2 regions of the Bradyrhizobium sp. USDA 4538 genome follow, and region 1 is predicted to be linked to the other one. Evidence: riboswitches for the same ligand, from Rfam matches in the RefSeq annotation. Region 1 holds a riboswitch; the other holds the start of a gene.
What was found. A riboswitch is a leader RNA that binds a small molecule or an ion and turns the genes downstream of it on or off. The one in region 1 is predicted to bind glycine.

Region 1 (11,054 bases):
ACCAGATCTGGTTCCGCAAGGAGATCGGCACGCTCATCGCCCTCGCCGGTTTCATTGCCCTGGTCATCGGGACGTTCGACGGGCTGCTGGAAGCGCCGATGTTCTCCCGCCTGCGGCTGCCGGCGGTTGCCGACGGCACCATGCCGCCGCATGCGGCCGCGAGCGGCCGGCGCTGGACCGCGGCGTTCATCCTGTCCGCCTTCATCCCGGCGCTGACCTATTACCCGGCCTTCGCACTGGGCGGCACCTTCGTCACCCCCAGCGCGCTCCTGCCGCAGGGCATCACCAACCAGATCCTGGTCTGGGCCATCATCAACGGCCTGATCACGCTCGCCCTGATGCGGTTCGCCCCGAACCGCGCCAGCCGGACCGGCCTCGTCGGTCAATCCGTCGTGATCGCGGTGGCTTCGGTCGCGGTCGGCTACGCCGCGCTGTGGCTCGCCGACCTCGCCTTCAAGATCGACTTCCGCTTCTGGATCGTCGCACTCAAGTTGATGAGCGCGAAGCAATTCCTCATCTTCCTGATCTATCTGATTCCGTTCACGACGTTTTTCGTCGTGGCGCTGCACGTGCTGCACCGGAATTTCTCGACCATGGATGCGCCGCGCGGGGCGCTGTACCTGACCAACATCCTGGCGCTGACGTTCGGTTTCATCGTGTTGCTGGTGCTGCAATACGGCACGCTGTGGCTGACGGGGAAGCTGTTCAACCCGGTCCCGGACCCCGGTTTCGTGCCGCTCTCGACCATCGTCGCGATCCAGTTCGTGCCCCTGCTCGCGATCGTCGCCGTGATCGCGACCTTCACCTGGCGGCGGACCGGATCGAGCCTGCCGGGGGCCCTGATCGCGGGCCTGTTCGTGACCTGGTACATCGTGGCCGGGACGGCGACGCAGGCGGCGTTCTAGAGGGTTTTCAAGCGAAGTGGGCACCGGTTCGCGTGAAGAAAACCCGTCAAGAACAAGGGCCGAGAGGCGCTATTCTGGTCCGTCCAGAATGGCGGTTCTCGGTGAAAAGATGGGCTGAAAGTGCATAACCCCTCCGCTTCCGCCCGCCCCCGGGCGGTGCTATAGCGCAGGCGTATTTTCCACCCCCGCCGTCAAAAGCGCGCCGTTCCCAAGAGGGCCTCCCCGTCATGGCAAAAATCAAGGTATCCAACCCCGTCGTCGAACTCGATGGCGACGAGATGACCCGGATCATCTGGCAGTACATCAAGGACAAGCTGATCAACCCGTTCCTGGATGTCGAACTGCTCTATTTCGATCTGGGCATGGAATACCGCGATGAGACCAACGACCAGGTGACCATCGACGCCGCCGAAGCCATCAAGAAGGTCGGCGTCGGCGTCAAATGCGCCACCATCACCCCCGACGAGGCCCGGGTGAAGGAGTTCGGCCTGAAGCAGATGTGGAAGTCGCCGAACGGCACCATCCGCAACATCCTCGGCGGCTGCATCTTCCGCGAGCCGATCATCTGCAAGAACGTGCCGCGCCTGGTTCCCGGCTGGACCAAGCCGATCATCATCGGCCGCCATGCCTATGGCGACCAGTACCGCGCCACCGACATCAAGTTCCCCGGCAAGGGCACGCTGTCGCTGAAGTTCGTCGGCGAGGACGGCACCGTGATCGAGAAGGAAGTGTTCAAGGCGCCCGGCGCCGGCGTCGCGATGGAGATGTACAATCTCGACGACTCCATCACCGATTTCGCCCGCGCCTCGTTCAATTACGGCCTGATGCGCAACTACCCGGTCTATCTGTCGACCAAGAACACGATTCTGAAGGTCTATGACGGCCGCTTCAAGGACATCTTCCAGGACGTCTTCGACCGCGAGTTCAAGAAGGAATTCGAGGCCAAGGGCCTGACCTACGAGCACCGCCTGATCGACGACATGGTGGCCTCGGCGCTGAAATGGTCCGGCGGTTATGTCTGGGCCTGCAAGAACTATGACGGCGACGTGCAGTCCGACACCGTGGCCCAGGGTTACGGCTCGCTCGGCCTGATGACCTCGGTGCTGCTCACCCCGGACGGCAAGACCGTGGAAGCCGAGGCCGCCCACGGCACCGTGACCCGCCACTACCGCGAGCACCAGAAGGGCAAGGAGACCTCGACCAACTCGATCGCGTCGATCTTCGCCTGGACCCGTGGCCTCGCCCATCGCGCCAAGCTCGACAACAACGAGGCGCTGGCCAAGTTCGCCACCACCCTGGAGAAGGTCTGCGTCGCCACCGTCGAAGAGGGCTACATGACCAAGGACCTCGCGCTCCTGGTCGGCGCCGACCAGCGCTGGCTCTCGACCACCGGATTCCTCGACAAGGTGTCCGACAACCTCGTGAAGGCGATCGCGGCCTGAGGCCGTCATCCTGGGAAGACAGGTGCGAGCATGACCATGGCCCTTGTCAGAGCCGTCGTGCTCGCATCGTTCTCGCTAACCGCGTCGGCGGCATTCGCTGCCGATCCCCTGCCCGACGCCGTCGCGGCGCCTGGCGAGTCCAAGATCCTCACCGTCCATGCCGAGGGCGTGCAGGTCTATGAGTGCAAGCCGGTCAGCGACGGCAAGCTCGCCTGGTCGTTCCGCGAACCGATCGCGACCCTGATCGCCGACGGTCGCACGGTCGGCCGGCATTATGCGGGTCCGAACTGGGAGCATGTCGACGGCAGTGTCGTGACCGCCCGCACCGCCGGCAGCGCACCCGGCACCACCGCCGCCGATATTCCCTGGCTGAAGCTCGAGGTGATCGCCCACCGCGGCAACGGCCTGCTCTCCGGCGTCGCAACCGTGCAGCGGATCAACACCTCGGGCGGCGAGCTCAGCGGCGCCTGCGACAAATCAGGCGCGCTGAAGAGCGCGGCGTATTCGGCGGATTACGTGTTCCTGCGACGGGACTAGCGTTTTCAAGCGAAGTGGATACCGGTTCGCGTGGAGAAAACGCGCCAAACGAAGAATCGAGAGCCTCGTTCCGATTCAATCGGAATGAGGTTCTAGTCGCGGATGCCGCCGTCGGTCTCGCGCGGCGCCTGGGCGATCTCCGCGGCGGCCAGGTCGCCGCCGGCCGCGAGCGGATCGGCAAGCCGCGCCTCCGCGGTCTCCCGGACATGCGCGGCGAGCGCCGGCATGCGCTCGATCAGGGCATGGAAGTCCTGCGCATCGAGCACCAGGAGCTTGGTCTTGCGCGTCGCCGTCACCGTGCCGGAGCGGCTGGTCCGCCGCAGCAGCGCGATCTCGCCGAAGAACGCGCCGTCGGAAAGCCGCACAAGCTGGCTCGGCAGGTCGATCTCGACCTCGCCCGCGGTGATGAAATACATCGATGACGCCGCATCGCCGCGCCGCACCAGCACCTCGCCGGCCTCGATGGTCTGCGACCGCAGCAAGCGCATGATGTCGGAAATATCGGCAGCGCCAAGATGTGAGAACAGCGGCACCCGCGCCAGCATGCCCCAGGTCACGACGAAGTCGCGGCGCCGGACCTCGTCGGCGAACGCGGTCGAGATGATCGCGACCGGCAGCGCGATCATCGCGAAGCCGACCACGATCGCGACCACCGTGACGGTCCGGCCGAGCGGCGTAATCGGGACGACGTCGCCGTAACCGACGGTGCCGAGCGTCACGATCGCCCACCACATCGCCTGCGGCATGGTGCCGAACTTGTCCGGCTGCACCCTGTGCTCGATGGCATAGAGCAGCGAGGCAAACAGCAGCACGGCGCCGGTCAGGATCACCACGCAGCCGAACAGCGTGCGCCGCTCGGCATGCAGCGCCGCCAGCAGCGAGCGCATCGCGGTCGAGTAGCGCACCAGCTTGAGGAACGGCAGCATGCCGAACAGCACCAGCGCGGTCTTGTCGCCGATGACAAGCGCGACGGCCGATGGCAGGAAGGCCAGCAGGTCGATCACGCCGAGCGCCGAGAAGGCGTATTCCAGCCGTGCCCGTGCCGGCGTCATGTCGCGCAGCGAGTGGCCGACCACGCTCCAGAGCCGCGCGGCATATTCCAGCGCGAAGGCAATGACCGCCGCGATCTCGATGGTCGTCAGCAGCCAGCCGAGCTGTGCGTCGATCTCGGGCACCGAGGCCAGGATCGCCGCCAGCACATCGACGGCGATGATGGCGACGATGATCCGGGCAAAGCGCAAGCCGCCCGAATGCGGCAGATCATCGCGTTCGAGCAGCTCGTAGAGACGGTCGCGCAACCCGGGATCGCTGATCGTGGGCTTGAGCGGAGCCGTCGCCACGATCAGCCTCTCCGTCAGGCGCCGGCCGATGCCTGTTGAGTCATGGCCTGTTCGATCGCCGACAGCGCGGCGTCGGCCTTGGCGCCGTCGGGCCCGCCGGCCTGCGCCATGTCGGGCCGGCCGCCGCCGCCCTTGCCGCCGAGCACCTCGGAGCCCTTGCGCACCAGCTCGACCGCGTTGAACCGCGCGGTCAGATCGGCGGTGACGCCGACCACGATGCCGGCCTTGCCGTCCTCGGTGACGCCGACGATCGCGACCACGCCGGAGCCGATCTGCTTCTTGCCGTCGTCGACGAGACTCTTGAGATCCTTGGTCTCGACGCCCTCGACCGCGCGCGCCAGCAGCTTGACATTGCCGACCTCGCGAACGGCTGAGGCGGCGCCGTTCGACGCACCGCCGCCGCCCATCGCGAGCTTCTTGCGGGCGTCGGACAAATCGCGCTCGAGCTTCTTGCGCTCTTCCATCAGAGCTGTGATGCGCGCCGGCACGTCCTCGATCGTGGTGCGCAGCTCCAGCGCCGCGGTCTTGGCCAGCGCGATGGTGTCGTTGGCGTGCTTGCGCGCATGATGCCCGGTCAGCGCCTCGATACGGCGCACGCCGGACGCGACCGCGCCCTCGCTGGTCACGGAAATCATGCCGATGTCACCGGTGCGGCGGACATGGGTGCCGCCGCAGAGCTCGACCGACCAGCCAAGCGCGTTCTGGCCGTGATCGCGGGCGCCCTTGCCCATCGACACGACGCGAACCTCGTCGCCGTATTTCTCGCCGAACAGCGCGCGGGCGCCGGCCTCGCGGGCATCGTCGACGCCCATGACCCGGGTCGTGACCTCGTCATTCTCCAGCACGACATCGTTGGCGATGTCCTCGATCCGGGCGAGCTCTTCCGGCGTGATCTGCTTCGGATGCACGAAGTCGAAGCGCAGCCGGTCCGGCGTGACCAGCGAGCCGCGCTGCGCGATGTGATCGCCGAGCACCTGGCGCAGCGCCTCGTGCAGCAGATGCGTCGCCGAATGGTTGGCGCGGATCGACGAGCGCCTGGTGTGATCGACCTCGAGCTGCAATGTGGTGCCGACGCCGAGCGTGCCCTGCTCCACCGTGCCGAGATGCACGAACAGATCGCCGGCCTTCTTCTGCGTGTCGGTGACGCGGAACTTGACGCCCTCCCCGGTCAGCACGCCGGTGTCGCCGACCTGGCCGCCGGACTCGCCGTAGAACGGGGTCTGGTTCAGCACGATCGCGCCGCTCTCGCCGGCCTTCAGGCTCTCGACCTCGGCGCCGTCCTTGATCAGCGCCGTCACCGCGCCTTCCGCGCTCTCGGTCTCGTAGCCGAGGAATTCGGTCGCACCGAGCTTCTCGCGCAGCGGGAACCAGATCGCCTCGCTCGCCGCCTCGCCCGAGCCCGCCCACGAGGCACGCGCCTTGACGCGCTGCCGCTCCATCGCGTCGGTGAACGACGCCTGGTCGACGCTGATGCCGCGCGACTTCAGCGCGTCCTGCGTCAGATCGAGCGGGAAGCCGTAGGTGTCGTACAGCGTGAACGCGGTGTCGCCGTCGAACATGTCGCCCTTCTTGAGGCCGGCGCTCTTCTCGTCGAGGATCGACAGGCCGCGCGCCAGCGTCTTGCGGAAGCGCGTCTCCTCCAGCCGCAGCGTCTCCTCGATCAGCTTCTCCGCACGGACCAGATCCGGATAGGCCTGGCCCATCTCGCGGACCAGCGCCCAGACCAGGCGATGCATCAGCGGCTCGCTCGCGCCCAAGAGCTGTGCATGGCGCATCGCGCGGCGCATGATCCGGCGCAGCACGTAGCCGCGGCCCTCGTTCGACGGCAGCACGCCGTCGGTGATCAGGAACGCGGACGAGCGCAGATGGTCCGCGATCACCCGATACGACCCAACGTTCTGCTCGTTCGGACCGTGCCCGAGGGTAGACGCGGCGGCATCGATCAGATTGCGGAACAGATCGGTCTCGAACACGCTCTCGACGCCCTGCAGGATGCAGGCCATGCGCTCGAGCCCCATGCCGGTGTCGATCGAGGGACGCGGCAGCGCTACGCGCTCCTCCTTCGTCACCTGCTCGTACTGCATGAACACCAGGTTCCAGAATTCGAGGAAGCGATCGCCATCCTCATCCGGGCTGCCCGGAGGGCCGCCCCAGATGTGCTCGCCGCGGTCGATGAAGATTTCGGAGCACGGTCCGCACGGGCCGGTGTCGCCCATCGCCCAGAAATTGTCCGAGGTCGGGATGCGGATGATGCGGTCGTCCGAGAAGCCCGCGATCTTCTTCCAGTAGCCGGCCGCCTCGTCGTCGGTGTGGTAGACGGTGACCAGCAGCTTGTCCTTCTTCAGCCCGAAATCCTTGGTGATCAGATTCCAGGCGAGCTCGATCGCGCGCTCCTTGAAGTAATCGCCGAACGAGAAGTTGCCGAGCATCTCGAAGAAGGTGAGATGGCGCGCGGTGTAGCCGACATTGTCGAGGTCGTTATGCTTGCCGCCGGCGCGCACGCACTTCTGCGACGTCGTGGCGCGCTGGTAGCCGCGCTTCTCGACGCCGGTGAAGACGTTCTTGAACTGCACCATGCCGGCATTGGTGAACATCAAGGTCGGGTCGTTGCGCGGAACCAGCGGCGACGAGGCCACGATCTCGTGCCCGTTCTCCTTGAAGAAGTTCAGAAATGTCGACCTGATGTCGTTGACGCTGCTCATGTTCATCCAATCGGAAAAAGGGGCCGGCCAGCCGCAAAAAGGCGTCATTTTCCGGCCGAACGCTTTTAGACATTGCCAGCTGCGGTGTCCAGAAACTGTGCAGGCGGATCATGGGCTTGCCGCGGCAGCACAAAGCCCATTGGATAGTTGCTGCAGCTGCGTTGACAGTCTTGGTGGCGCCGTGTTTTCTACCTACCTATACCTAGTCACGTCGGGAGAGACCGGCCTTACCGCCGGCGCCGAAGGAGCAACCGCCCCGGAAACTCTCAGGCAAAAGGACCGCGTGACGTCTGACATCTGGAAAGAGACGCTGGGGTTCGCCCCGATGCGTCCGCCGACGGGATAATACTCTCAGGCACAGCGACAGATGGGGCTTTCTGCAGGTTTCTCAAGGGGAAATAGGTCCCCGGCGGGAACCGCGAGGGCCCTGTGATGCTTGCGCGCGAAACCTCCCCGCTGAAACAGACCCCGCTGCACGCGCTGCACCTTGCGCGCGGCGCCAAGATGGTGCCGTTCGCCGGCTATGACATGCCGGTGCAATACGCGGCCGGCGTGCTGAAGGAGCACCTGCACACCCGCAAGGAAGCCGGCCTGTTCGATGTGTCGCACATGGGCCAGCTCGTGCTGAGGGCCAAATCCGGCAAGGTCGCGGATGCCGCGCTCGCGCTGGAAAAACTGGTGCCGCAGGACATCGTCGGTATCGCGCCGGGACGGCAGCGCTACGCGCAATTCACTAACAATGACGGTGGCCTGCTCGACGACCTGATGGTGGCGAATTTCGGCGATCACCTGTTCCTGGTGGTCAACGCCGCCTGCAAGGCCGAGGACGAGGCGCATCTCCGCGCGCATCTCTCCGACGCCTGCGAGATCATCTCGCTGGCCGACCGCGCGCTGATCGCGCTGCAGGGCCCGAAAGCCGAATCGGCGCTGGCGAATCTTTGTGCGGATGTCAGTTCGATGAAATTCATGGACGCCGGTCCGCGCCGCGGCGACGTCGACTGCTTCGTCTCGCGCTCCGGCTATACCGGCGAGGACGGCTTTGAGATCTCGGTGCCCGCGGACAAGGTGGAAGCCCTGGTCACCGCGCTGCTCGACAATCCCGACGTGTTGCCGATCGGGCTCGGCGCGCGCGACAGCCTGCGGCTCGAAGCCGGGCTGTGCCTCTATGGCCACGACATCGACACCACGACGACGCCGGTTGAAGGCGCGCTGGAATGGTCGGTGCAGAAGGTTCGCCGCGGCGGCGGCGCCCGCGCCGGCGGCTTCCCAGGCGCCGACAAAATTCTCGCGCAATTCGCAGATGGCGCTGCGCGCCGACGGGTCGGCCTGAAGCCTGACGGCCGCGCACCGGTGCGCGAAGGCGCCGCGCTGTTCGCCGATGCCGGCTCGACCGAGCAGATCGGCAAGGTGACCTCGGGCGGCTTCGGCCCGAGCCTCAATGCGCCGGTTGCGATGGGCTACCTGCCCACGGCCCTTTCCGCCGTCGGCACCACCGTTTTCGCCGAAGTGCGCGGCCAGCGGCTGCCGCTGAAAGTCGCCGCTACGCCCTTCGTCCCCAATACCTACAAACGCTGAACGCCAAAGGATCGACCCCATGACGACGCTGTACACGTCCGACCACGAATGGCTCCGCATCGAGGGCGACGTCGCCACGATCGGGATCACCGACTATGCGCAGTCGCAGCTCGGCGACGTCGTGTTCGTCGAACTGCCCAAGGTCGGCCGCAGCCTGAAGAAGGCCGAGGCCGCCGCTGTCGTCGAATCCGTCAAGGCCGCTTCCGACGTCTACGCGCCGATCGCCGGCGAGGTGGTCGAGGTCAACGACGCGCTCGCCGCCGAGCCCGCGCTGGTCAATTCCGACGCCGGCGGCAAGGCCTGGTTCTTCAAGCTGAAGATTGCCGACAAGGGCGAGCTCGGCGGCCTGATGGACGAGGCCGCCTACGCCGCGCACACCGCCTAAAGGATCACCCCGAGGATCACGTCATGAACGCGCCCTTCAAGCCGATCAACGAAGCCGCCACCGATTTCGTGCGCCGCCACATCGGACCGTCGCCGCGCGACGTCAACGCGATGCTGGAGACGGTCGGCGCCGCGAGCCTGCAGGCGCTGATGAACGAGACGCTGCCGGCGTCGATCCGGCAGAAGGCGCCGCTCGATCTCGGCCGGGCGCTGAGCGAGACCGAGGCGCTCGCGCATATGAGCGAGCTCGCCGCGCAGAACCAGGTGTTCACCTCGCTGATCGGCCAGGGCTATTCCGGCACCATCCTGCCCGCGGTGATCCAGCGCAACATTCTGGAGAACCCGGCCTGGTACACCGCCTATACGCCGTACCAGCCGGAGATCAGCCAGGGCCGGCTCGAGGCGCTGTTCAACTTCCAGACCATGATCTGCGATCTCACCGGGCTCGACGTCGCCAACGCCTCGCTGCTCGACGAGGCGACCGCCGCGGCGGAAGCGATGGCGCTCGCCGAGCGCCACTCGCAGGTCAAGGCGAAGGTGTTCTTCGTCGACAAGGAGGTGCATCCGCAGACGCTGGCGGTGATGCGCACGCGCGCCGCGCCGCTGGGCTGGGCGCTGGTGGTCGGCGATCCCCTGACCGAGCTCGACAACGCCGATGTGCTCGGCGCGCTGTTGCAATATCCGGGCACATCGGGCGCGGTACGCGACCTTAAGCCTGCGATCGCGTCGCTGCGCGCCAAGGGCGCGCTTGCGATCGTCGCGGCGGACCTGCTGTCGCTGACGCTGCTCGCCTCGCCCGGCGAGCTCGGCGCCGACATCGCGATCGGTTCGGCGCAGCGGTTCGGCGTGCCGACGGGGTATGGCGGACCGCACGCCGCCTACATGGCGGTGCGCGACACGCTGAAGCGCTCGCTGCCCGGCCGCATCGTCGGCCTCTCGGTCGATTCGCGCGGTGCGCCGGCCTACCGCCTCGCGCTGCAAACCCGCGAGCAGCATATCCGCCGCGAGAAGGCGACCTCGAACATCTGCACCGCGCAGGTGCTGCTCGCCGTGATCGCCTCGATGTATGCGGTCTATCACGGTCCCGAGGGCCTGACCCATATCGCACGCAGCGTGCATCGTCGCGCCACCGTGCTCGCCGCCGGCCTGCGCAAGCTCGGCTTTGCGCCGACCAGCGAAGCGTTCTTCGATACCGTGACCGTCGAGGCAGGTAGCAAGCAGATCGAGCTCGTCACCCGCGCGCAGGCCGAACGGATCAATCTGCGGATCGGCGCGACCACGCTCGGCATCGCGCTCGACGAGACCTCGACGCCGGAGACGGTCGAGGCGGTGTGGCGCGTGTTCGGCGGCAAGCTCAGCTATGCCGAGATCGAGGCCGGCGCGCACGAGGCGCTGCCGAAGGAGCTGCGGCGCACCAGCGCCTTCCTCAGCCATCCGGTGTTCAATACGCATCGTTCCGAGACCGAGCTGCTGCGCTACATGCGCAAGCTCAGCGATCGTGACCTCGCGCTCGACCGCGCGATGATCCCGCTCGGCTCTTGCACGATGAAGCTCAACGCCACCACCGAGATGATCCCGCTGACCTGGCCGGCGTTCGGCAATCTGCATCCGTTCGCGCCGGCGGATCAGGCCAAGGGCTATCACGCGCTGTTCAAGCGGCTGGAGCAATGGCTGTGCGACATCACCGGCTATGACGCGGTCTCGCTGCAGCCGAATTCCGGCGCGCAGGGCGAATATGCCGGGCTGCTGGCGATCCGCGGCTATCACCTCGCGCGCGGCGAGCCGCACCGCAAGGTGTGCCTGATCCCCTCCTCCGCGCACGGCACCAATCCGGCCTCGGCTGCGATGGTCGGCATGGAGGTCGTGGTCGTCGCGTGCGATGCGCGCGGCGACGTCGACGTCAATGATCTTCGCGCCAAGGCGGAGAAGCACTCCGCCAACCTTGCCGCGGTCATGATCACCTATCCGTCGACCCACGGCGTGTTCGAGGAGCATATCCGCGAGATCTGCGACATCGTGCATGCCCATGGCGGCCAGGTCTATCTCGACGGCGCCAACATGAACGCGCAGGTCGGACTGTCGCGGCCCGGCGATTACGGCGCCGATGTCAGCCATCTCAACCTGCACAAGACCTTCTGCATTCCGCATGGCGGCGGCGGCCCCGGCATG
Region 2 (11,054 bases), 170 kb from region 1:
GCCGGCTGATTGACGACCTCGCGGGTCGAGCGTCCGGCCCATTCGATCATCCCCTCGCTCAGCCGTCCGGCCTTGCGCGTATCCTTGACCAGCGTCAGCCCGGCGCGCAGCGGCCCGGCGCCGCCGACCGACACATAGGTGGCCGCGGTCACGGCGAGCCCGGCGGCCGCGAGGCCGAGCACCAGCTGGTCGGTGTCCTCGCCCATCACGAGGTGCTTGCCCTCGCGCACGACGTCCCGGACATCGCCGAATACGAACAGGTCGCCGGCGACCGTGCCGGACAGGCTTGCGACATCGTCGGCATTGCCGGTCACCAGGCCGGTGGCGAACCCCTTGGCGTAATGCATGCTGGATGATTGCTCGGCGCGCGCGTCATCGACGCGCTTGGTGAGATCGTCACCAAGTGCGATGCTCTTCTCGCCGGCGAGTTCGACAAAGCTGGCCGCAAGGTCGGCATCGCCGGAAGCCAGTGCCGCCTCGATATTGTCCGCGATCAACGCCGGGTTGTTGCGCAGCACGGAATTGAGCCTGATGTCGGCGAGCGCAGCGGGATCGTCCCGCGCCGCCAGCACGGTGCCGGCATCACGGGCGTGCGGCCAAATAGCCGCGCCCACGGCAGCACTTGCTGCCACGCCGACCACCGCCAAGCTGACGCGCACCCGATTCATCCCGATAAAACCTCTAGTTTTATTCGCCTTGGAGATAGTGTGCCGTTTTTGCGACACAACGGCTCCGACCAAAGGAGGGCTTCTCTGGGACGACAAGATTGTGTCGAATTTGCATGAGCAAATGAGCCATCGGGGCTCTAGGAATCAACTGTTCCCGCCAGTATGGTGCGCGGCATTTCGCGATGCCGCATGCTGTTGATTGCGTCTGCCCATCGTTGCCATCAAGGTGAGAATATGTCCGACCACGTCGTCCCGCACTTCCATAACGATGCCGGTGTCTCGGTGATCGAAATCGGATCGCAGGAGTTCATGTGCGTCGGCGCCAACCCGCCGTTCGACCATCCGCACGTGTTCCTCGACCTCGGCAATGACAACGAGATTATCTGCCCGTACTGCTCGACGCTTTATCGCTTCGCATCCGACCTCGCGGCCGGCGAAGCGCGGCCGCCGGAATGCGTGCTGAAAGACAAGGTCGCCTGACCGCTCCGTGGCGCTGACGCGAACCGTCATCGTTGCAGGCGCCGGGATCGGAGGACTGACGGCGTCGCTGACACTGGCGGCACAGGGCTTTCGCGTCGTCGTGCTGGAGAAGGCCGAGCGGCTCGAGGAAGCCGGCGCCGGCATCCAGCTCTCTCCCAATGCCAGCCGCATCCTGGTCGAGCTCGGGCTCAAGGAACCGCTTGCGCGGCGCGCGGTCACGCCTGAATCCGTCAACATCCTGAGCGCGCGAGCCGGTGGCGAGATCGCACGGATGCCGCTTGGCCGGGCCGCCGAGTTCCGCGCCGGCGCACCCTATTGGGTGATCCACCGCGCCGATTTGCAGGCCGCGCTGCAGGCCGCCGCGAGCGACCATCCCGATATCGATCTGCGGCTCGGCTGCCAGTTCGAGGATGTGACCAAGCATGCGCGAGGCCTCACCGTCGTCCAACGCCGCGGCAATTCACGGCAGGAGGAATTGGCCGTCGCGCTGATCGGCGCCGACGGCATCTGGTCGTCGGTGCGCGGGCATTTGTTTCCGGATGTACAGCCGCAATTCTCCGGCCTGATCGCCTGGCGCGGCACGCTGGACGCCACCGCCCTGCCGCGTGAATACACCGCACCGCGCGTGCAGCTCTGGATGGGACCGGACGCGCATCTCGTCGCCTATCCCATCTCGGCCGGACGCCAGATCAACGTGGTCGCGATCGTATCGGGCACCTGGAACCGGCCGGGCTGGAGCGAGCCCGGCGACATCGACGAGATCAAGGGCGCATTCGCCACCGCGCGCTGGCCCGCGACGGCGCGGATGCTGATCGGCGCGGTCGACGGCTGGCGCAAATGGGCGCTGTTCACCCTGCCCGACATCGGCCGCTGGAGCGAAGGCGCGGTGACGCTGCTCGGCGATGCCGCGCATGCGATGCTGCCGTTTGCCGCACAAGGCGCCGGCATGGCGATCGAGGATGCGGCCGTGCTCGCCAAGGCCTTGAGAGACAGCACCGGGGAAAACACCGCGGGCATTCCCGCGGCGTTGACGCGCTACGCACGGGTGCGGCGCGGGCGCGTGCTGAAAGTGCAGCGCTTGGCGCGACAGCAGGGCCGCATCTATCATTTGCGTGGGCCGGCGGCGATCGCGCGCGATCTGGCGATCCGCGCCATCGGTCCGGAGCGCATGCTGGCGCGGCAGGACTGGATTTACGACTGGCGCGCCTGAGCTCGGCCAATCACGACCGACCCGTCTGGAAACGCCGGCTTAGTGGACGAGGCCCCGTGGCGCGCGCGGGCCCTTCGCCGCCGGCGTGGGAGCCGCGGGGGCCGCGGCCGCAGGCGTGTCCGGCGTGCTTTCATGGCACCTGCCTTTGCGCCAGGCCTCATCCGCCAGCTTCTGCTGGGAGTGGATCGAGATCAGCTCGTTGCGATAGACCATCTCGGAGACGACAGTACCGCCGACGCCGGTCTCCGCCTTGGCCATCAATTTTTCCTGATCCGCCGCGCGGGTCTTGAGATTGCTGCGCTCGTTCTCGAGCTGCTTGCAATCATAAAGCTCGTACTTGGCGGGATCGGCGAATGCCGACGGCACGGTGTCGCCGATCTGCGCGCAGCCGGAAACGCCCGCGGCCGAGGCGAGCAGCGCGATGACGGCCGCCGCGCGCGACAGCTTCAGGCGGCGTGGGAAACGAACGGACATTCAGCTTTCTTAACCGGACAGTGTTGAGATTGCCTAAAGCAGCCACCGGTGTCCGGATTGAGGCTCAATCGCGGCGGCGCGCTGCTTATCCCAATGCTCGGCCGCCGAGGCAAATGGAATTGCGGGCCGCCGCTTAAGCCTTTGAAAGCTCACCTGTTAGCACCGGATAATGACAATTCCACTCCGCGCCCAAACGCGCTAGAAATCGGCGCGCCTGGCGCAACGCGGACGTGGCGGAACTGGTAGACGCAAGGGACTTAAAATCCCTCGATGGCAACGTCGTGTGGGTTCGAGTCCCACCGCCCGCACCAACCTTCGCATGCCACGCGCACCCGAGCGGGCCAGCGTCGTGATTTCCGGCTGTGGCGCAGTTCACACGCCGCGATCGCTGACTGTCGTAGTCTTGCCCGTATTTGGAAATTCCGGCCGCGCATTTTCGCGGCTGTTGCATTTCGAAATCAATTTTGGTCGGAGGCGGCGATGGAGATTGCAAACCGCAATCGGATTGCGAAGGGCAATCGGATTGCCAGCGAAACGGCGCGCGATCATGGTGCCTTTACTCTCCAGCATGGCGACGATGCGGCTCATTGCAGCAACGGGCTCAATGCACAGAATTTCCGCAACGCTGCGCCCGACGACCGCGCAATCTACCGGCGATGGATCCGCGGCGCGATCATGCTGTACGGACTGCTCGCGTTTGCCGCTGGAGCGGTGGTCTGGATGAGCGGAACCGGCATCGGACAGACACAGCTCACGAGCCTGTCGAGCCCGAGCAGCATGAGACCAGACCACGGCGATTAGCGGTCGCCGGTTCGGAACCCGCACCCTGCGTATTCGTTGTCATGCCGCAATTGGAGCATGACGATGCCGAACGACGATCCATCCGCGCAGCGCGCAACCGACCAACCCGATCAGCGCAAGGAGCGACCCTCCCCGCCGCAGCACGCACCACAAGGCGGACCACCGCTCAGCGACGGACTGGAGCAGCTCCGCGACAGCCACACCTGACACGCGACAGCGCGAAAAGAAAAATGGCCGGGACAAGTCCCGGCCATTTGTTTTGCGTCAAGCCGCAAGCTTACTCGGACTTGTCGATATTCCAGAAGATCGGCGTTGCCGGGCCGTCGAGCACGCCGGTCAGCGACTTCCGCCATGCGCTCGGAATGGTGTACTGGCCGAGCGGAACGTAGATCACCTGATCGTAGGCCTCGGTCTGGATTTCCGTGGCGATCTTCTTCTTTTCCTCAGCCGAGCCGGCGCGTGCGAACTTGTCACGCAGCTCCTCGATCTTCGGGTCTTCGGCCCAGCCGAACCAGCCGCCATTCTTGCCGCGACCGGTGATCGACGCGTTGACGATCGGATCGGAGACGTCGGCCGCGACCCAGTTGGTGAAGAACATGTTCCAGCCACCTTCCTTCGGCGGCTTCTGGCTGGCGCGGCGGGTCACCACGGTCTGCCAGTCGGTGGCCTGCAGGTCGACCTTGAAGCCGGCCTCGCGCAACTGCTGCGCAGCCACGACCGGCTGGGCCTTCAACGTCGTGACGTCGCCCGGCGCCATGATCACCACGGGGGTGCCGTCATAGCCGGATGCGGCAAGCGCCTTCTTGGCTTCCGCCAGGCCGTTACCCTTCACCAGCGTTTCGGCCCCGACGTCGGTCTCGAGCGGCGTGCCGCAGACGAAGAAGGCGCCGCAGATCCTCTGGTACTTGGCGTTGCCGACCAGCGCGTCGAGCACGTCCTTCTGGTTCATCGCCAGGAACGCAGCCCGGCGCACCTTCGGATTGTCGAACGGCGGATAGAGGAAGTTCATGCGTCCGAGGGTCTGGAAGCCGAACTTGTTCAGGACGTCGATCTTGAGATCCGGATTGGCTTCGAGCACCGGCAGCATGTCGAACGGAAGGTTCTCCATGAAATCGATGTCGCCGGATTGCAGTGCGTTCACCGCGGTCTGCGCATCGGCCATCGTGACCCACTCGACACGGTCGACCTTGACGACCTTGCCGCCCGCGGTCCAGCTCGCCGGCTCCTTGCGCGGCACGTAGTCCTTGTTCTTCTCATAGACCGCCTTCACGCCCGGCTGGAATTCCGCCTGCACGAATTTGAACGGTCCGGAGCCGATCTGTTCCGGGATCGGCTTGTCCGGCGGCGTCTCGGCAAGACGCTTCGGCATCATGAACGGCACGCGCGACGACGGCTTGCCGATCGATTCCAGCACGAGGCCGTAGGGTTCCTTCAGCTTCAGCGTGATGGTCTTGGCGTCGGTCGCCTCCAGGCTCGCGACGAAGTCCATCAGCTTCTGGCCCATGCCGTCGACCTTGCCCCAACGCTGCAGCGAGGCGACGCAGTCTTCCGCGGTGACCGGCGCGCCGTCGTGCCACTTCAGACCGTCGCGCAGCGTGAACGTGTAGGTCAGCTTGTCGTCGGAAACCTTCCAGTCCGCCATCTGCGGCTGGATCTTGAAATTGGAATCCGTCGCCAGCAGCGTGTCATAGATCATGTAGCCATGATCGCGGGTGATGTAGGCCGTGGTCATGATCGGATCGATGACGCGCAGATCCGAGTGCATCACCGCGGTGATGGTCTTGCCCGCGGCCATCGCCTGCGGCGCGAATGACAATTCCTGCGGCGCGAACGACAGCGCGAGCGCCGTCAACGCGGCCGCTAGCGTGCGGTGTTTCCAACGCGAGATAGGGAACATGCAATCTCTCCTGACGTGTAACTGGTCAAAGCCGGCTTATTCGTTATGCATGTGGTTCGTTATTTAGGCGAACTAACATGCTGTATGGCTTGTGAAATCGAGACTTGCACCAAGCGCCAAGCGCGTCAATCGGTTTCAGGTCGCATCGGACGTACACAAACGAATGAGGCCGCGCGCCAGATTTTGGCTTTACAAAATCGTCGGCTGAGATTTTCGTAACGCGCGCGCGATGCCGGCGCCGTCAGAACAACAAGAGAGAACAACGATGAACCCCGCCAATCTCCCCTTTGATTCCGAAACGATGCTGCAGGGCCTGCGCAGCTGGGTGGAATGCGAAAGCCCGACCTGGGACGCCGCCGCGGTCGAACGCATGCTCGATCTCGCCGCCCGCGAGATGGCGATCATGGGTGCGACGATCGAGCGCATCGCCGGACGCCAGGGCTTCGCGGGCTGCGTCCGCGCCCGTTTTCCCCATCCGAAACAAGGCCAGCCCGGCATCCTGATCGCCGGCCATCTGGACACCGTTCACCCGGTCGGCACCATCGAGAAGCTGAAGTGGCGGCGCGAAGGCAACAAGTGCTTCGGGCCGGGCATCTTCGACATGAAGGGCGGCAACTACCTGTCGATCGAGGCGATCAGGCAATTGGCGCGCGCCTCCTTCCCGACCCCGCTGCCGATCACCGTGCTGTTCACCCCCGACGAAGAGGTCGGCACGCCGTCGACGCGCGACATCATCGAGGCGGAAGCCGCGCGCAACAAATATGTGCTGGTGCCGGAGCCCGGCCGTCCGAACAACGGCGTCGTCACCGGCCGCTACGCGATCGCGCGCTTCAACCTGGAAGCCACCGGCAAGCCCAGCCATGCCGGCGCGACGCTGTCTTCCGGCCGCTCCGCGATCCGCGAGATGGCGCGGCAGATCATCGCCATCGACGGCATGACCACCGAGGACTGCACCTTCTCGGTCGGCATCGTGCATGGCGGCCAGTGGGTCAATTGCGTCGCGACGACCTGCACCGGCGAAGCGCTCAGCATGGCCAAGCGCCAGGCCGATCTCGACCGCGGCGTCGAGCGCATGCTGGCACTGTCGGGCACCGCCAACGACGTGACCTTCAAGGTGACGCGCGGCGTCACCCGCCCGGTGTGGGAGCCCGATGCGGGCACCATGGCGCTCTATGAAAAGGCAAAAGGCCTTGCGGCAGCGATGGGTCTCGATCTGCCGCACGGCAGCGCCGGCGGCGGCTCGGACGGCAACTTCACCGGCGCGATGGGCATCCCCACGCTCGACGGCCTCGGCGTTCGCGGCGCCGATGCACATACGCTCAACGAGCACATCGAGGTCGATAGCCTCGCCGAACGCGGCCGCCTGATGGCGGCACTGCTGGCGACGCTGGACTGACATCGATTGCACTGCACAACACGTTGGCACTGCCGGATCGAAATTTAGCCTTGTCCATTTTTAAGGCTTCGCCTACGGTCCGGCCGTCCAACGCGACGATGCGGGAGAGATCGAAGCGACAACAATCGTGTTGTTGGCTTCGGCGCCGACGGAGCAACCGCCCCGGAAACTCTCAGGCAAAAGGACTGTATCGTCAGGACGATCTGGAGAGAGACGAACATGGCCGCACATCAAGGGCCATGACGTCCACCGAAGGGGATAGTTCGCTTCTGGCCACAGCCCGATGCGGATCAAGCTCTCAGGTACCGTGACAGATGGGGCGCCGAATGCCGGTTTGACCGGTGGTTCGGCGACTCTAACCCACGGGAGCCTGACAACCATCATGCCACACATCGCGATTATCGGCGCCGGCATCACCGGCGTAACGACGGCCTATGCCCTGCTTGAACGCGGCTACAAGGTGACTGTCCTTGACAGGCATCGCTACGCCGCGATGGAAACTTCGTTCGCCAATGGCGGACAGCTTTCCGCCAGCAACGCCGAAGTCTGGAACAGTGCTGCGACCATCCTGAAGGGGCTGCGCTGGATGCTCAGAAGCGACGCGCCGCTGCTGATGAACCCGAAGCCGAGCTGGCACAAATATTCCTGGATCAGCGAGTTCGTCGGCCACATCACGCGCTATCGCGGCAACACCATCGAGACCACGAAGCTCGCCATCGAAGCGCGCAAGCATCTGTTCTCGATCGCAGAGCGCGAAAACATCGCCTTCGATCTCGAACGCCGCGGCATCCTGCACGTCTATCACGACAGGGCCGGCTTCGAAGCCGGCCTCAAGGTCAACACGCTGCTGCAGCAAGGCGGGCTCGACCGCCGGCCGGTGACCCCGGACGAGATCCGCGTCATCGAACCCGCGCTGCAGACAACCTGCTATGGCGGCTTCTTCACGCCGTCCGACGCGACCGGCGATATTCACAAATTCACGCGTGGGCTTGCCGACGCCTGCATCCGCCGTGGCGCGAGCTTCGTCCATGAAGCCGACGTCGACACGATCGCACACGGCGATGACGGCTTCCGCATCGGCTGGAACGAAGCTGCTTCACATGATGCTGCGGTCGCGACGCGACAGCAGCTACAGGCGGACGGGATCGTGATTTGCGCCGGCGTGGCGAGCCGCCACTTCGCCAGCCTGCTCAACGACCGCGTCAATGTCTATCCGGTGAAGGGCTATTCGATCACGGTGCAGCTCGATGCGCCGCAAAGCCGGAATGCCGCCCCAACCGTCAGCCTGCTCGATGAAGCTGCGAAGATCGTCACCAGCCGGCTCGGCGCCGACCGCTTCCGCGTCGCCGGCACCGCCGAGTTCAACGGCTTCAACCGCGACATTCGCGCCGATCGCATTCAACCGCTGGTGGACTGGGTGCGGCATCATTTCCCGGAGATCGATACGTCGAAAGTCGTGCCATGGGCGGGCCTGCGCCCGATGATGCCGAACATGATGCCGGTGGTTCGCGCCGGACGGATTCCGGGCGTGTTCTACAATACGGGCCACGGTCATCTCGGCTGGACGCTGTCGGCGGCGACGGCGCAGATGGTGGCCCAGGCGATCGACGATTGGCGCGACCTCGACACGCCGCCGATGGCGCCGTCGTTCGGTGCCGGGCTCGATGTGCCCGCCGACGCGCGCAAAGCTGAAATCAATCCACCTTCCAGTGGACTGCTTCGAACTTCACCGGAGGAATAATCGCGGCCAACAGGACTGATTAGCTGCACCGCAAAATCCGCAGCACCGATGGCATGGGACTTGCTCAAGTTCTACCGTGAGTCTGCTACCATCTGTGCTACGGTCTGGTGTGCAACGGTCCCGCTGCGGACTTCATCGACCACAACCCAACGGATCAAATTTGCTCGGATATCTGCTTCGCCGCATCCTCGCCGCCATTCCCGTGATGGGCGTGGTGGCTCTGTTCGTGTTCCTGTTGCTGCGGCTGACGCCGGGCGACCCGGCCGCCATCCTCGCCGGCGACAACGCGACGCCCGAACAGCTCGAACGCATTCGGACCTCGCTTGGTCTGAACGAGCCGATCTACATCCAGTTCTACACCTGGATCGCCAAGTTGCTGCACGGCGACCTCGGCGTCTCCCTGATCTCGAACAAGCCGATCCTCGAAATGATCGTCCCGCGCCTCGAGCCCTCGATCTCGGTCGCGCTGGCCACCATCATCCTCTCGATCCTGGTGGCGGTGCCGCTCGGCGTGATCGCGGCGTGGAAGCACGGCACCTGGATCGACCGCTTCGTGATGGGGCTCTCGGTGCTCGGCTTCTCGGTGCCGGTGTTCGTGATCGGCTACGTGCTGATCCAGATCTTTGCGATTGATCTGCGCTGGGTTCCGGTACAGGGCTTCAAGAGCATCTCGGCCGGCTTCGGTCCGTTCTTCCAGCGCCTCATCCTGCCGACCTGCACACTCTCCTTCATCTATGTCGCGCTGATCGCACGCATGACGCGGGCCTCGATGCTCGATGTGCTCGGCGAGGATTACGTGCGCACGGCGCGGGCCAAGGGCATCGGCGAGACCGGCGTGCTGCTGCGCCATGCGCTGCGCAACGCCGCCGTGCCGGTCATCACGGTGATCGGTTCCGGCTTCGCGCTGCTGATCTCCGGCGTCGTCGTCACCGAGAGCGTGTTCAATCTTCCCGGCATCGGCCGCCTCACCGTCGATGCGGTGCTGGCGCGCGACTATCCGGTGATCCAGGCGATGATCCTGTTGACGTCGGGTATCTACGTCGCGGTCAATCTGTTGATCGACCTCGCCTACACCCTGCTCGATCCTCGTATCCGGTACTGAGCAATGGCGATCGAAACCCTTCCCGAATCCTCGCTTCCCGTCACCCGGCCGTTCCGCGTCAAGTTCGGCTTCCTGACGTCGACGCCGATCATCGCGGTTGCGACGATCAGCCTCGCCCTCATCATCCTGATGGCGATCTTCGCGCCGCTGCTTGCGCCGCACGATCCTCTGCTGCTGACGCCGTCGCAGCGGCTGAAGCCGTCGAGCGCGCAATACCTGCTCGGCACCGACGCCTATGGCCGCGACCTGTTGTCGCGCATCATCTACGGCGCACGGATCTCGCTGGTGATCGGGCTCGGCGCCGCCGTCTGCTCGATCGCCATCGGCCTTCTGATCGGCCTCGTCGCCGGCTTCTTCCGCTGGGTCGATGCGGTGCTGATGCGCGTGATGGACGGCTTGATGGCGATCCCCGCCATCCTGCTCGCGATCGCCGTGGTGTCGCTGTCGGGCGCCAGCATCTGGACCGTGATGGTCGCGATCACCATCCCCGAGATCCCGCGCGTGGCGCGGCTGGTGCGCTCAGTGGTGCTGACCGCACGCGAGGAACCTTATGTCGAGGCCGCGATCTCACTCGGCACCAGCCTGCCGAAGATCATGTGGCGGCATTTGATGCCGAACACGATCGCGCCGCTGATCGTGCAAGGCACCTATGTCTGCGCGTCCGCGATCCTGACCGAGGCGATCCTGTCGTTCCTCGGCGCCGGCATCTCGCCGGAAACGCCGACCTGGGGCAACATCATGGCCGAGGGCCGCGCCTATTTCCAGGTCAAGCCGTCGCTGATCTTCTGGCCGGGGCTGCTGCTCTCGATCGCCATTCTCAGCGTCAACCTGATCGGCGACGCCGCCCGCGACGCGCTCGATCCCCGCATGAAGCAGCGTGAGGGCAAGTGACGGCTTCAGCTCTTCTGAAGCCGTCATTCCGGGGCGATGCGAAGCATCGAACCCGGAATCTCGAGATTCCGGGTCTGGTGCTGGCGCACCATCCCGGAATGACAGTGGGTAAATTCCTTCACAGCGCCAAGAGACCCTGACATGACCAACGTCGTCCTCGACATCAGCAATCTCGTCGTCGGCCTCGGCCGCAAGGCGGATGCGCATCGCATCATCGACGACCTCTCGCTGCAGGTACGTGAAAGCGAGACGCTGTGCCTGGTCGGCGAAAGCGGCTCGGGCAAGTCGGTGACATCGCTCACCGTGATGGGCCTGCAGCAGAAGGGCACGCTGGTGCCGTCTGGCGGCAGCGTCAAACTGGTCGGCGAGGAACTGCTCACCGCCAGCGACCGGC

Region 2: linked by a shared signal. The riboswitch ahead of J2R78_RS31430 (D-amino acid dehydrogenase) and the one ahead of gcvT (glycine cleavage system aminomethyltransferase GcvT) in region 1 are both predicted to bind glycine.

The regions. Positions count from the first base shown of each region.
Region 1 covers NZ_JALJZE010000001.1:6,727,401-6,738,454, reverse strand. Annotated here, with positions in the region: gene J2R78_RS30625 (S9 family peptidase) at 1-905, shown strand, start outside; gene J2R78_RS30620 (NADP-dependent isocitrate dehydrogenase) at 1,133-2,347, shown strand; gene J2R78_RS30615 (DUF3455 domain-containing protein) at 2,378-2,884, shown strand; gene J2R78_RS30610 (cyclic nucleotide-gated ion channel) at 2,977-4,227, opposite strand; gene alaS (alanine--tRNA ligase) at 4,239-6,926, opposite strand; glycine riboswitch at 7,129-7,217, shown strand; gene gcvT (glycine cleavage system aminomethyltransferase GcvT) at 7,359-8,501, shown strand; gene gcvH (glycine cleavage system protein GcvH) at 8,521-8,886, shown strand; gene gcvP (aminomethyl-transferring glycine dehydrogenase) at 8,910-11,054, shown strand, end outside.
Region 2 covers NZ_JALJZE010000001.1:6,896,261-6,907,314, reverse strand. Annotated here, with positions in the region: gene J2R78_RS31470 (hypothetical protein) at 1-668, opposite strand, end outside; gene J2R78_RS31465 (zinc-finger domain-containing protein) at 903-1,148, shown strand; gene J2R78_RS31460 (FAD-dependent monooxygenase) at 1,156-2,358, shown strand; gene J2R78_RS31455 (hypothetical protein) at 2,398-2,832, opposite strand; tRNA gene J2R78_RS31450 (tRNA-Leu) at 3,057-3,143, shown strand; gene J2R78_RS31445 (hypothetical protein) at 3,103-3,633, shown strand; gene J2R78_RS31440 (ABC transporter substrate-binding protein) at 3,911-5,530, opposite strand; gene J2R78_RS31435 (M20/M25/M40 family metallo-hydrolase) at 5,796-6,926, shown strand; glycine riboswitch at 7,018-7,124, shown strand; glycine riboswitch at 7,128-7,242, shown strand; gene J2R78_RS31430 (D-amino acid dehydrogenase) at 7,309-8,667, shown strand; gene J2R78_RS31425 (ABC transporter permease) at 8,828-9,769, shown strand; gene J2R78_RS31420 (ABC transporter permease) at 9,773-10,660, shown strand; gene J2R78_RS31415 (ABC transporter ATP-binding protein) at 10,802-11,054, shown strand, end outside.